Parasedimentitalea psychrophila: one gene and its partner. The protein of the gene in region 1 binds, or shares a complex with, the protein of each later gene. Links are inferred from orthologs where the notes say so. Each region holds a gene or a part of one and is shown on either strand. Other genes may lie near its edges.

The links.
Region 2: the proteins of meaB (region 1) and scpA are in contact, whole or in part, in a crystal structure (PDB 8DPB), measured with the Methylorubrum extorquens proteins. The link is inferred for Parasedimentitalea psychrophila from one-to-one orthologs. Residues at the interface, in SOR26638.1 of Methylorubrum extorquens: Arg20, Ala21, Ala24, Arg25, Thr28, Ser32, Arg33, Arg34, His37, Thr98, Gly99, Gly100, Ser101, Ile102, Leu103, Lys106, Thr107, Ala110, Ala113, Ile114, Asp115, Arg116, Ala118, Phe119, Ile120, Arg121, Pro122, Pro124; in SOR27001.1 of Methylorubrum extorquens: Glu577, Glu578, Asn579, Asp580, Gly581, Arg582, Arg583, Arg585, His596, Ala604, Ser605, Ala608, Asp609, Gly611, Phe612, Asp613, Val614, Asp615, Ile616, Gly617, Pro618, Leu619, Glu625, Arg628, Gln629, Val631, Glu632, Asn633, Asp634, Glu661.

Annotation. Positions count from the first base shown.
Region 1 is NZ_CP127247.1:2,608,943-2,614,357, reverse strand. What follows is about bases 1,359-4,273. They hold meaB (methylmalonyl Co-A mutase-associated GTPase MeaB), read right to left. Parts: upstream 3,348-4,273; coding sequence 2,370-3,347; downstream 1,359-2,369. Other genes in these bases: hrpB (ATP-dependent helicase HrpB), read left to right, coding at 3,442-4,273; rpmB (50S ribosomal protein L28), read right to left, coding at 1,739-2,032; QPJ95_RS12725 (hypothetical protein), read right to left, coding at 1,359-1,582. Outside these bases: QPJ95_RS12735 (LysR family transcriptional regulator), read left to right, coding at 1-567; QPJ95_RS12730 (copper chaperone PCu(A)C), read right to left, coding at 706-1,185; more of QPJ95_RS12725, read right to left, coding at 1,244-1,358; more of hrpB, read left to right, coding at 4,274-5,415. UniProt on the Escherichia coli protein: Binds and hydrolyzes GTP. Likely functions as a G-protein chaperone that assists AdoCbl cofactor delivery to the methylmalonyl-CoA mutase (MCM) ScpA and reactivation of the enzyme during catalysis.
Region 2 is NZ_CP127247.1:3,153,963-3,159,462, reverse strand. What follows is about bases 1,665-4,664. They hold scpA (methylmalonyl-CoA mutase), read right to left. Parts: upstream 4,230-4,664; coding sequence 2,100-4,229; downstream 1,665-2,099. Other genes in these bases: QPJ95_RS15370 (hypothetical protein), read right to left, coding at 4,192-4,664; QPJ95_RS15380 (MAPEG family protein), read right to left, coding at 1,665-2,100. Also shown: QPJ95_RS15395 (molecular chaperone DjiA), read right to left, coding at 1-206; QPJ95_RS15390 (GNAT family N-acetyltransferase), read right to left, coding at 216-740; QPJ95_RS15385 (VOC family protein), read right to left, coding at 737-1,339; more of QPJ95_RS15380, read right to left, coding at 1,615-1,664; more of QPJ95_RS15370, read right to left, coding at 4,665-5,193; QPJ95_RS15365 (DUF4174 domain-containing protein), read left to right, coding at 5,308-5,500. UniProt on the Escherichia coli protein: Catalyzes the interconversion of succinyl-CoA and methylmalonyl-CoA. Could be part of a pathway that converts succinate to propionate.

The DNA.
Region 1 (5,415 bases):
AGCCATGATATCAGCCGGGCAATGGCGGCACGGGAACTGCACATTGCAGTCGCCGCCAGCACCGGCGAGCTGCGCGAAGAAATCGCGGAATACCCGCTGGTGCGCGACCCTTTCATTCTGGTGGCCCCCAAGGGGTTGCTGAAAGACCCCAGCCGGCAAAGTGACCTGCTGAGCGACTTGCCCTTGCTGCGGTACGGCCGCGAGCAGCTGATCTCGCAACAGATAGAAGCCCATTTGGCGCGTCAGAAACTGGTGTTTGAGGAGCGGTTCGAGATCGGCTCGCATCTGGCGCTGATGGCCATGGTGGCGCGGCGCATTGGCTGGGCGGTGACCACGCCGCTGGGCTATATGCGGGCGGCCCGTTTCCACACGCAAATTGACGCCTTTGCGCTGCCATTTGGCTCATTCTCGCGCAGCATTTCGCTTTTTGCCGCGGCCGATTGGGCCGACCGAGTGCCGCGCGATGTCGCCCAGACCATGCGCCATCTGGTGCAAAGCCAGATCATTGCTCCGGCCATCAGCCAGCTGCCCTGGCTGGCCGGGCAGCTTCAGGTGATCGAAGAATAACCTCTTCTGATCTGGCTGACGCCTCCCTCCACTCAGCCCCCCCTGACCGCAGGGCGCCACCGCCAAGCCGGCCCTGTTGGGCTGGCCGGGCGCGCAGGAGGGCGGCAGCGCCGTCGGACGTCGCGCCCCACCTGGTGATTAATTGCTGGGCTGAGTGTGGCCCATACCGCCTGCGGCGGGCTTGCGCTCCAGATCAACTGGCACCTGCACGATCACCTCACCGGCGTTTTCAAAGGTCAGGGTCAGGCTGATGATATCGCCCTGCTTCAGCTCTTGGGTCAGCCCCATGAACATCACGTGGTCACCGCCCCGTTGCAACATGTGGGTTTCACCTGCAGCAATGGCAAAGCCTTCTTCGACGTGCATCATCTTCATAACGCCTTCGCCCATATCCATGTGGGTGTGCAACTCGGTGCGCTTGGCAATCTCCGAGCTGACAGAGATCAGCCGGTCATCCTCGGCGGCGCCATTCATCACCGCCATAAAGGCCGCGCCGGCCATTTTATTGGAGGCACGGGCATAGGCGTCACCGACCATGATTTTGGACATATCGGCGCCAGCTGCGCCAGCTAGTGTGAGCGATGCAACAGCGGCGATAACAACGGATTTGAAGGACATGACAGTCTCTCTCTTTGGTCTGAGTTCTGATTTTACTGGGGTCTTGAGATGATAAGAATCAGCAGACAAAAGGTGGAGCACGGGCGCAGGCCCGCAGGCGCAGGCGGGTCTGGATGCGCAGCGGCGCTGCGGCGGGCTCTCGGCCTTGTGGGCGTGGCAGAATTATCTGCAGCTGTTGAGGTGGCGCCAGGGCGTCCAGGCTCAGCGGCATGCAATCCGGGCAGTCCCCCGGCACCCGGGCCGGCTGGCCATCGGCGTCCACGTAGATCACCACCGGCCCCGTGCCCGAACAGATCACCATCTGCCCGGTGGCATCGCGCATGCCGCCCATCGCGCCGGCGCTATAGGCGGTCAGCGTAACGGTCAGGACCAGCAACAAAGTCAGATATGAACGCATAGGCAGTTTCATCGCCACAAGATAGGCTGCGACACTATTCGCCTGCAAGGGCCAAAACCGTCGCAGTTTGCGCTGGAGCAACAACAAAAAACGCCCGCCATGATCACTCATGCCGGGCGCAAAATCTTGGATCCAGTGAAAGGATCAGGCCAGAGATCAGGCCTGGGCAGCAGCGGTTGCCTTGGCGATCTCTTTTTTCACTTTCAGAGCCGCAATCGACAGCTCGTCGTCCTTGGCTTTGACCAGGAATGCATCCAGACCACCGCGGTGATCCACGGTGCGCAGAGCAGCAGCCGAAATCTTCAGCTTGACGCCGCGGCCCAGAGTCTCGGACTGCAAGGTCACATCATTCAGGTTCGGCAAAAACCGGCGACGGGTGCGGTTTTTGGCGTGGCTGACATTGTTGCCCGACATCGGGCCTTTTCCGGTCAATTCGCAACGGCGCGACATGGGTTTATCCTTCGTATCTGGTGGCCCGGGAAATCCCAAAGCCAAAATCTCAAGGGGCGCCGCTGGTGGCAACACCCAAAACTGGTTGGGTGCATTTAGGAGGAATCACTGGTGGGGTCAAGTCATCTGACCGTGTTTTCCCGATCCCAGCGCTGCGATCAGACGATTTCCTGGTCCCAGCGGTGCAATCGGACGACGTCCTGATCCCCAACGGTGCGATCAAAGGAGCAGCTACCCCCCCAAATCCTTGCAATCAACACAGTTGAGACTGCACTTTAACCGATTGGCCCCGTTGGGGCCATGCCTCCGGCGGAGGTATTTTGAACAAGAAGAAGGCTCAGGTCGGATCCAGGGTTGTTAGCATCTGCCGGGCGGCTTGGTTGATGCTCTGATCGCCCTGGGCAACGCTGTCCCCCAGATCCGCCATCCGGGCGCGGGCCTGTGGGCTGTCCAGTTGCGCCAGCAAGGTCTGGCGCACCTCCTGGGCAAACCAATAGCGCGCCTGCTCGGCGCGGCGTTGATTCCAATGCCCATGTTCGCGGCGCCAGATATTGAGCTGTTGCAGCTCAGTCCAGGCCTGCGACAGCCCCTCTTCCTCAAGCGCCGAGACCATCATCGCCTTGGGGTAGCCGGGGGGATCCTGCGGCCGTTTGCGCAGCAGCCGCAGGGCACCGGAGTAGTCGGCGCAGGTGCGACCGGCGGCGGGTTTCAGATCACCATCGGCCTTGTTGACCAGAATCACATCGGCGATTTCCATGATGCCGCGTTTGACGCCCTGCAATTCATCGCCGCCGGCCGGGGCCAGTAGCAACAGGAACAGGTCCGAGATTTCCGCCACCACAGTTTCCGATTGACCAACGCCCACGGTTTCGATCAGCACCACATCAAAATCAGCGGCCTCGCACAGCGCCACCACGTCACGGGTGCGACGCGCCACGCCGCCTAGGTGGGTTTGACTGGGAGAGGGCCGGATAAAGGCGTCTGGATCACGGCTGAGACGCTCCATCCGAGTTTTATCGCCCAGAATAGACCCGCCCGAGCGGGCCGAGCTGGGATCAACCGCCAGCACCGCCACCCGCAGCCCCTGCTCCGTCAACATCAAGCCAAAGCTTTCGATGAAGGTGGATTTGCCCACCCCCGGCGTGCCTGACAACCCGATGCGCAGGGCCTGACGGCGCTGCCTTGCCAGTGTGCCAAGCAGCTCTTCGGCCTGCGCCCGGTGATCCGCACGCTGACTTTCGACCAGAGTGATGGCGCGGGCCAGGGCGCGGCGGTCGCGGCTCAAGATCTTGTTGCTAAGTTCAGCGATGTCCATTCACGCCCCCTGAGATTCCCCGCATACTTGACGCAGCCCAACCCCGGTTGTCCAGTGGCTAGACCTTGCCGCAGAGTTTGGCGATAAAGCGGCTATGACAAAATTGCCCATTGATACCGTCCTGCCCGAATTGATATCCGCCCTGCGCGCCCACGGGCGTGCCGTGCTGCAGGCGCCGCCCGGTGCCGGCAAAACCACGCGGGTGCCGCTGGCTATGCTGGAGGCCGGGCTGACCAAGGGCCGCATCGTGATGCTGGAGCCGCGGCGTCTGGCGGCGCGGGCGGCGGCTGAGCGGATGGCCGAGACCCTGGGCGAGCGCACCGGTGAGACCGTCGGCTACCGGGTGCGCGGCGACGCCAAAGTGTCCAGGGCCACCCGCATCGAAGTGGTGACCGAGGGTATCCTGACCCGGATGCTGCAAAGCAATCCCGATCTTCCCGGTGTTGGTGCGGTGATTTTTGATGAATTCCACGAACGGTCGCTGAACGCCGATTTTGGCCTGGCCCTGTGTCTGGAAGTGGCGGACGCGCTGCGCGACGACCTGATTCTGATGGCGATGTCGGCGACATTGGACGCAGGTCCGGTTGCCGAGCTGATGCAGGCCCCAATGGTGACCTCACAGGGGCGCAGCTACGATGTGGAGACACGCTGGCTGGATCGCCCCATAGCGACACAGGGTCCCCGGGGACAGACGGGGGCGGCCTCCGCACGGGCACGACGGTTGGATGCGCTGGTGGATCTGGTACAGCAGGCCGAGAAGGACACCCGCGGCACAGGCGGTGACACGGGCGGTGACACTGGCGGCGGCATTCTGGTGTTTCTCCCCGGTGAGGGAGAGATCCGGCGGACGGCCTCGGCGCTGGCCGCAAAGCTTCCAGAGACCTGCGTGCTGCGACCGCTGTTTGGCGCCCTGCCCTTTGCCGAGCAACGTGCCGCCATTGCGCCCGTCAAATCCGGCCGCAAGGTGGTGCTGGCGACCTCAATCGCCGAGACCTCGCTGACCATTCAGGATATCCGGGTGGTGGTGGACATGGGACAGGCGCGCCGGGCGCGGTTTGATCCCGGATCGGGTATGTCGCGGCTGATCACCGAGAAAGTCACCCGCGCCGAGGCCACCCAGCGTCGGGGCCGGGCTGGCCGGGTGGCAGAAGGCATCTGCTATCGCCTCTGGACCAAGGGCGAGGAAGGCGCGCTGGCGGCTTTTCCCCCGGCCGAGATAGAGGCCGCTGATCTGACCAGTCTGGCGCTGGAACTGGCCCTCTGGGGCGCCGCCGCAAGTGACTTGTCGTTCCTGACACCACCGCCCGAGGGGGCGATGACCGAGGCGCAGGCCCTGTTGCGGATGTTGGGCGCACTGGACGCTCAGGGGCGGATCACCGGGCATGGCAAGGCGCTGGCCACCCTGCCGCTGCACCCGCGACTGGCGCACATGCTGGTCACCGGCGGCTCTGAGGCGGCGCAACTGGCAGCACTGATGGCGGAACGCGATCCGTTGCGCGGCGCGCCGAGTGATCTGCTGCTGCGGATGCAGGCGATGCGCGACCCCAAGGGGTTCCTGCGCAAGCGCCCCTACCAGCTGAACCTGCCGGTGGTGGAGCGGATCAAAGCAGAGACCCGGCGTTTGCAGCGGCAGGGCACGGAGCGTCTGAGACTTGATGCAGCACTTGCCCCTGCCGCCATGGCCGCGCTCGCCTATCCCGACCGCATTGGGCAACGGCGCAAGGGGGATACCCCACGCTATGTACTGTCTGGCGGCAAGGGGGTGGTGCTGGAAGACAGTGACACGCTGGCGGCGGCGCCGTTCATTGTGGTGCTGGACAGTGATGGCAACCTGCGCGAGGCGCGGGTGCGGATGGCGGCGCAGATCTCGCAGGGGGAAATCAGGGCGCTGTTCGGCGATCAAATAAGCTGGCACGCCACCTGTGACTGGTCCAAACGCGAGCGCCGGGTGGTGGCACGCAAACAGGAACGCTTTGGCGCCGTGGTGCTCGACGATCAGGTCTGGAAAGATGTCCCAGCCGAGGCGGTGGCCGCGGCGATGCTGGACGGGGTGCGTGAGTTAGGGCTG
Region 2 (5,500 bases), 540 kb from region 1 along the record:
ATCTGGAACACCTCGCGAAACGCCGTCACCTCATCCCTGGTGACCTGACCGTCCGCCTTGGCCATTTTGGCCCCCAGAGCAATGACCGCAATGGCAAAGCCAACAGATTTTTCCGGCGCCTGGCGCAGATGCTCAAAGACCTGCGTCAGGCCTTCGCCCTTGGCCAGAGCTGCAAGCGCGTCAGATATGCGGGTCCACAATGACATGATGCCAGCCTATCCCTGTTTGTCGCTGCTGTCAGGGTGGGGAATTCCCGCCTGCGGCATTATTTTCTGCATCAGCACGGTGTCCAGCCATTGGCCCTTTTTATGGCCGACCTCAGGCAACCGCCCAACCTCGGTAAACCCCAGCGCCGCGTGAAAATCAACGGCCCCCGGATTGGCGCTGCTGATACCGGCCACCAGCACATGCAGTCCCGCCATCACCGCCCGCTGTTCCAGGGCCCGCAACAGCGCCCGGCCAATGCCACGCCCCTGCGCCGCAAGCGACAGCTGAATGGTGTGCTCGGCGGTAAACCGATAGCCCGACCCGGCGCGAAAATCGCCATAATAGGCATGGCCCACAACCTGGCCATCCAGCTCGGCCACCAGATAATCCTCGCCCTTGTCGGCAATCATCGCCCTGAGCTGCACCGGTGTTTTTTCCGCGCTGGCAAAGGTGATCAGCGTGTCGCGGATCACCCGGTTGGCAATCTCGCAGAGCGCCTCGGCATCCGCCGCCCTGGCCGCCCGAATGATCACGACAGCACCCGCTGCCCATGGGCTGTGTCAAAGGTGGCTTCAAAGCCAATCTCGCCGGTTTCATAGACCACCCGGTCATCGCCAAGAGGCAAAAGCGCCTGCAATTCACCTGCTTTTGGATGCGACAGGGTCAACCGCTGCAACCGGCATCCCTGCTGGCTCAGCAAAGCTGCCGGATGGGCACTGTGCCATTCGATCAAGGCCGGGACCATATTGTCATAGGGCAGTATCCCATCGGTGGGCACCGCCATGTCCCAGCGCAGATCGCCGCGGCTCAGCGCCACCGGGGTGCCAGTCCCAGCGGGCAATTGCGCCAGTACATCCGCCATATGTGAACAGCGGCAAATCCAATTGCTGATCCGCGGCGCGCCGGAAAACCGATCCAGATCAAACCAGCGCGGGCTGCGCTGCGGCGTGACCTCAGGATTTATCGCAATCGCCTCCAGATACAGCCCATCGCCCAGACCCAGCAGATAATTATGGGTGCCGAACAACTCATGCTGGCCACCCGGCTGCATGGGCACCCCCAGCGCCTCTTCCACATGGGCCTTTGCCGCCTCCAGGCTCTCACCCGCCACTGCCAGATGATCCAGTTCCATCACGCGCTCCTGTTGCTGGCGTCACCTTAGCTGCGGTGCCACCGGGTACAAGCTGAAAGGTCGGGTGCAGAGAGCCTCAAACTTCCGCAACATTGGCTTTGACCCAATGTATCATCAAGCAAGACGGATCAGACGGGTGGCCAGCGATCTGCGACCATTCAAAAGCCAGACGCCGATCGATCTGGCGTTAAGCTCTGCCGGCTTCATCTGGCCAGAAATATCCTCGGGGGTGAATTGGCCGCAGGCCAAGAGGGGGCAGAAAGCCCCCCGCCCGATCACATCAGCCAGACCATCAGCGACCACAACGCAGCCAGCACTGTGGGATAAAACGTCCCGGCAAACCCCAGTGCGCGCAGCGGCGGCGACGCCAGATAGCCAAGCCAGAAAACAACCCGCATAGCGGCAAAGCCCAGCCCCAGCGCCAGCACCACCGCGCCGCCCAGGCTGACCGCAACAAAGGGCCAGATCACCAGCGCCAGCACCAGTTGCTCAGCCGTGTTGGTCAACACCCGCTGAGCGATCTCTTCGCGCGAACCCAGCGCAAATGGTTCACCATCTATGATCGCATCATCAAAGAACCGCCGCTGGGCCAGAAACCCGATCACCGCGATCAGAAATATCCCCGGCGCCACAAAGGCACCGGGCAGAGCAAGCTGCGCCGGGATATAGCCCAGACCCATCCATATCGGCCCGCCGACCAGCAGCAGCCCCCAGAGGCCACCGCCAGCCATGCCCAGCACAATCTTGCCGCGTTTACCCATCAGCTGCGGGCGTCGCGGATCAGTTGCAGAATATTCTGCGCCGCCTCGGGGATATTGGTGCCGGGACCAAAGATCGCCTTGACGCCGGCCTTATACAGGAAGTCATAATCCTGCTGCGGGATCACCCCGCCACAGATCACCAGGATATCCTCGGCACCTTGATCTTTCAGCGCCTGCACCAATTGCGGCGCCAGCGTTTTATGGCCCGCCGCCTGAGACGAGATTCCGATGACATGCACATCATTGTCGAGCCCGTCCTGTGCCGCCTCCTCTGGGGTTTGGAACAGAGGCCCCACATCGACGTCAAAACCGATATCGGCGAATGCGGTGGCAATCACCTTGGCGCCGCGGTCGTGACCGTCCTGGCCCATCTTGACCACCAGAATGCGCGGCCGGCGGCCCTCTTCCTCGGCAAAACTCTCGATGTCTTGCTGAATGGCGGCAAAGCCTTCGTCGCCCTCATATGCGGCGCCGTAGACCCCCGCCAGAGTTCTCACTTCGGCGCGGTGGCGACCAAATTCGACCTCCAGTGCCATGCTGATTTCCCCCACTGTGGCGCGCGCGCGGGCGGCCTCGATAGCACTGGCCAACAGGTTGCCGCCCTTCCTGGCACAGGTGGTCACCGCCGCAAGCGCCGCCTGACAGACAGCTTCATCGCGGCTGTCGCGGATCTGTTTCAGGCGGGCGATCTGACTGTCGCGCACCGCCATGTTATCCACATCGAGAATGTCGATCGGGTCTTGTTTGTCCAGACGGTACTTGTTGACGCCAACAACCACCTCGTCACCGCGATCCACCATCGCCTGCCGCTTGGCAGCACTTTCCTCGATACGCAGTTTTGGCATGCCACTGGCCACTGCCTTGGTCATGCCGCCCATTTCCTCGACCTCCTGGATCAGCGCCCAGGCCTTGTCGGCCAGCTCCGCTGTCAGGCTTTCGACATAATAGGACCCAGCCAGTGGGTCGACCACATTGGTGATGCCGGTTTCTTCCTGCAGGATCAGTTGGGTGTTGCGGGCAATACGGGCCGAGAAATCGGTCGGCAGCGCCATTGCCTCGTCCAATGCATTGGTGTGCAGCGACTGGGTGCCGCCCAGTGCCGCCGCCATTGCCTCATAGGCGGTGCGCACCACGTTGTTATAGGGATCCTGTTCCTGCAGGCTGACGCCCGAGGTCTGACAATGGGTGCGCAGCATCTTGGAGCGTTCGGATTTGGCGCCAAATTCAGTCATGATGCGATGCCACAGCAAACGCGCGGCGCGCAGCTTGGCGGCCTCCATGAAGAAATTCATGCCAATGGCAAAGAAGAAGCTGAGGCGGCCGGCGAATTTGTCCACATCCATGCCCGCCTCGATCGCCGCACGCACGTATTCGCGGCCATCGGCCAGAGTATAGGCCAGTTCCTGCACCAGATTGGCGCCGGCCTCTTGCATGTGGTAGCCGGAGATCGAGATCGAGTTGAATTTCGGCATCTCGTTGGCGGTGTATTCGATAATATCCGACACAATCCGCATCGAGGGTTCCGGCGGATAGATATAGGTATTGCGAACCATGAATTCCTTGAGCACATCGTTCTGAATGGTGCCCGCCAGCTGCGATTTATCGTGGCCCTGTTCCTCGCCTGCGACGATGAAACTGGCCAGGATCGGGATCACCGCACCGTTCATGGTCATCGACACCGAGACCTTGTCCAGCGGGATGCCGTCGAACAGGATCTTCATGTCCTCGACAGAATCAATCGCCACGCCGGCCTTGCCCACGTCACCAACCACACGCGGGTGGTCGCTATCATAGCCCCGGTGAGTGGCCAGATCAAAGGCAACGGATACACCCTGTTGACCGGCCGCCAGATTGCGCCGGTAAAAGGCGTTGCTCTCTTCGGCGGTGGAGAAGCCAGCATATTGCCGGATGGTCCAGGGGCGGCCAGCGTACATAGTCGCCTTGACGCCACGGGTAAACGGGCCGGTGCCCGGCATCGAGCCCATATGCGGCAGATCGGCGGTGTCTTCTTCGGTATAGATCGGCTTGACCTCGATGCCTTCGAGGGTCTGCCAGGTCAGATCGTCAACGCTGCGTCCGCGCAGCTCTTTTTCAGCCAGCGCCCGCCACTCGTTCTGTTTGGTCGTCATGGGGTGTTCCTCTTGTCAGGTCTGTGCGGGCCGGGTTCATGCCCTGCCCTGCTTTTTCTGGATCTTGTTTCAACTGCACCAGCCCATCGCCGCCAGCAGCCAACCACATCAGGTCATCGGCATAGGTCTCGCGCAGGGCGGCAATCTGAGCCGTATCAAAGGGTTGCCAGCGGCCCTGCCCTGCGGGCAGTCGATCCGCGACCGCGCTGTGCAACTGGCGGCGCAGATCCTCCAGCCGCGGTGTTGCGTTCAGGCAGTTTCGGACAGGGTTGCGAGGCATCTGTTGGCCAGTGATCGCCGCCAGCTGCGCCTCGGGGCGGCCGCCATAGGTTTCAAACGGCAGCGCCCAGATGCGGGCACCGGGCACCGCACAGGCCACATCGGTCAGCACATCCCGCCAGCTGCGCCGACTGTAGGCCAGATGGTCCAACATCGCGGCGCTGGGAATGCGATGGCCACGCGCCACCCCATAGCCAAACGCCGAGGCCCAGTAGCTTTCGAGGCTGCGCAGATTGACCATCACATCACTGACGTACCCGTCAAAAGCCTCAGCAAAGCGGGCCATCCGTTCGCCGACGCCGCCATATAGCCCGCCGGTGCGCAGGTTCTGGCGCATGGTGCCCATCATGTTTTCATCCGAGACAAGCAGCTGATCCAGCCCCAGCGACTGACTGCGCGACAGCTGCATCTGCACCCGCCCAACCGCCCGGCGCTGTGGATTGCGCCCGGTTGCGGCGATGGGCCCCGGCAGGATGCCGTTGAACAATCCGTTGCGGGTGCGGCCTGGCCCCCAATAGCCTATATTGCGGGCGTCCAGCGCGTCTGAGTTGCGGCGCAGATAATCCTGAAAGCTGGTGGTGGCGCAGCGATGCGCCCCGATATGCAAAAATACCTTCATCGCCTTGCCAGTCCTTTGGACAGCGGCCACCCGCAGCAGCCGGTTGGAGGGAAACTGCAGGATCATAACCCGCAACCCCTGTCAGACCGATTAACGATGATTGATTTTTTGAGGCCGCAGGTCATTTCCCCCATCGCATTCCGCGCAAAGGTGCATATATTCAAGGCAACAGGAGATCTTATGAAACCATTCCTAGCCCTTGTTCTGGCGGTAATTCTTGCCGCCCCCCTGATCGCACAAGACGCCACCGAGACGGGGGCTCCGGCGCTGATCCAACCGGGGAATGACAGCGATTTAAGCGAATATCTCTGGAAAAATCGCCCAGTGGTGGTGTTTGCCGACAGCCCCGATGATCCGCGCTTCCATGAACAGA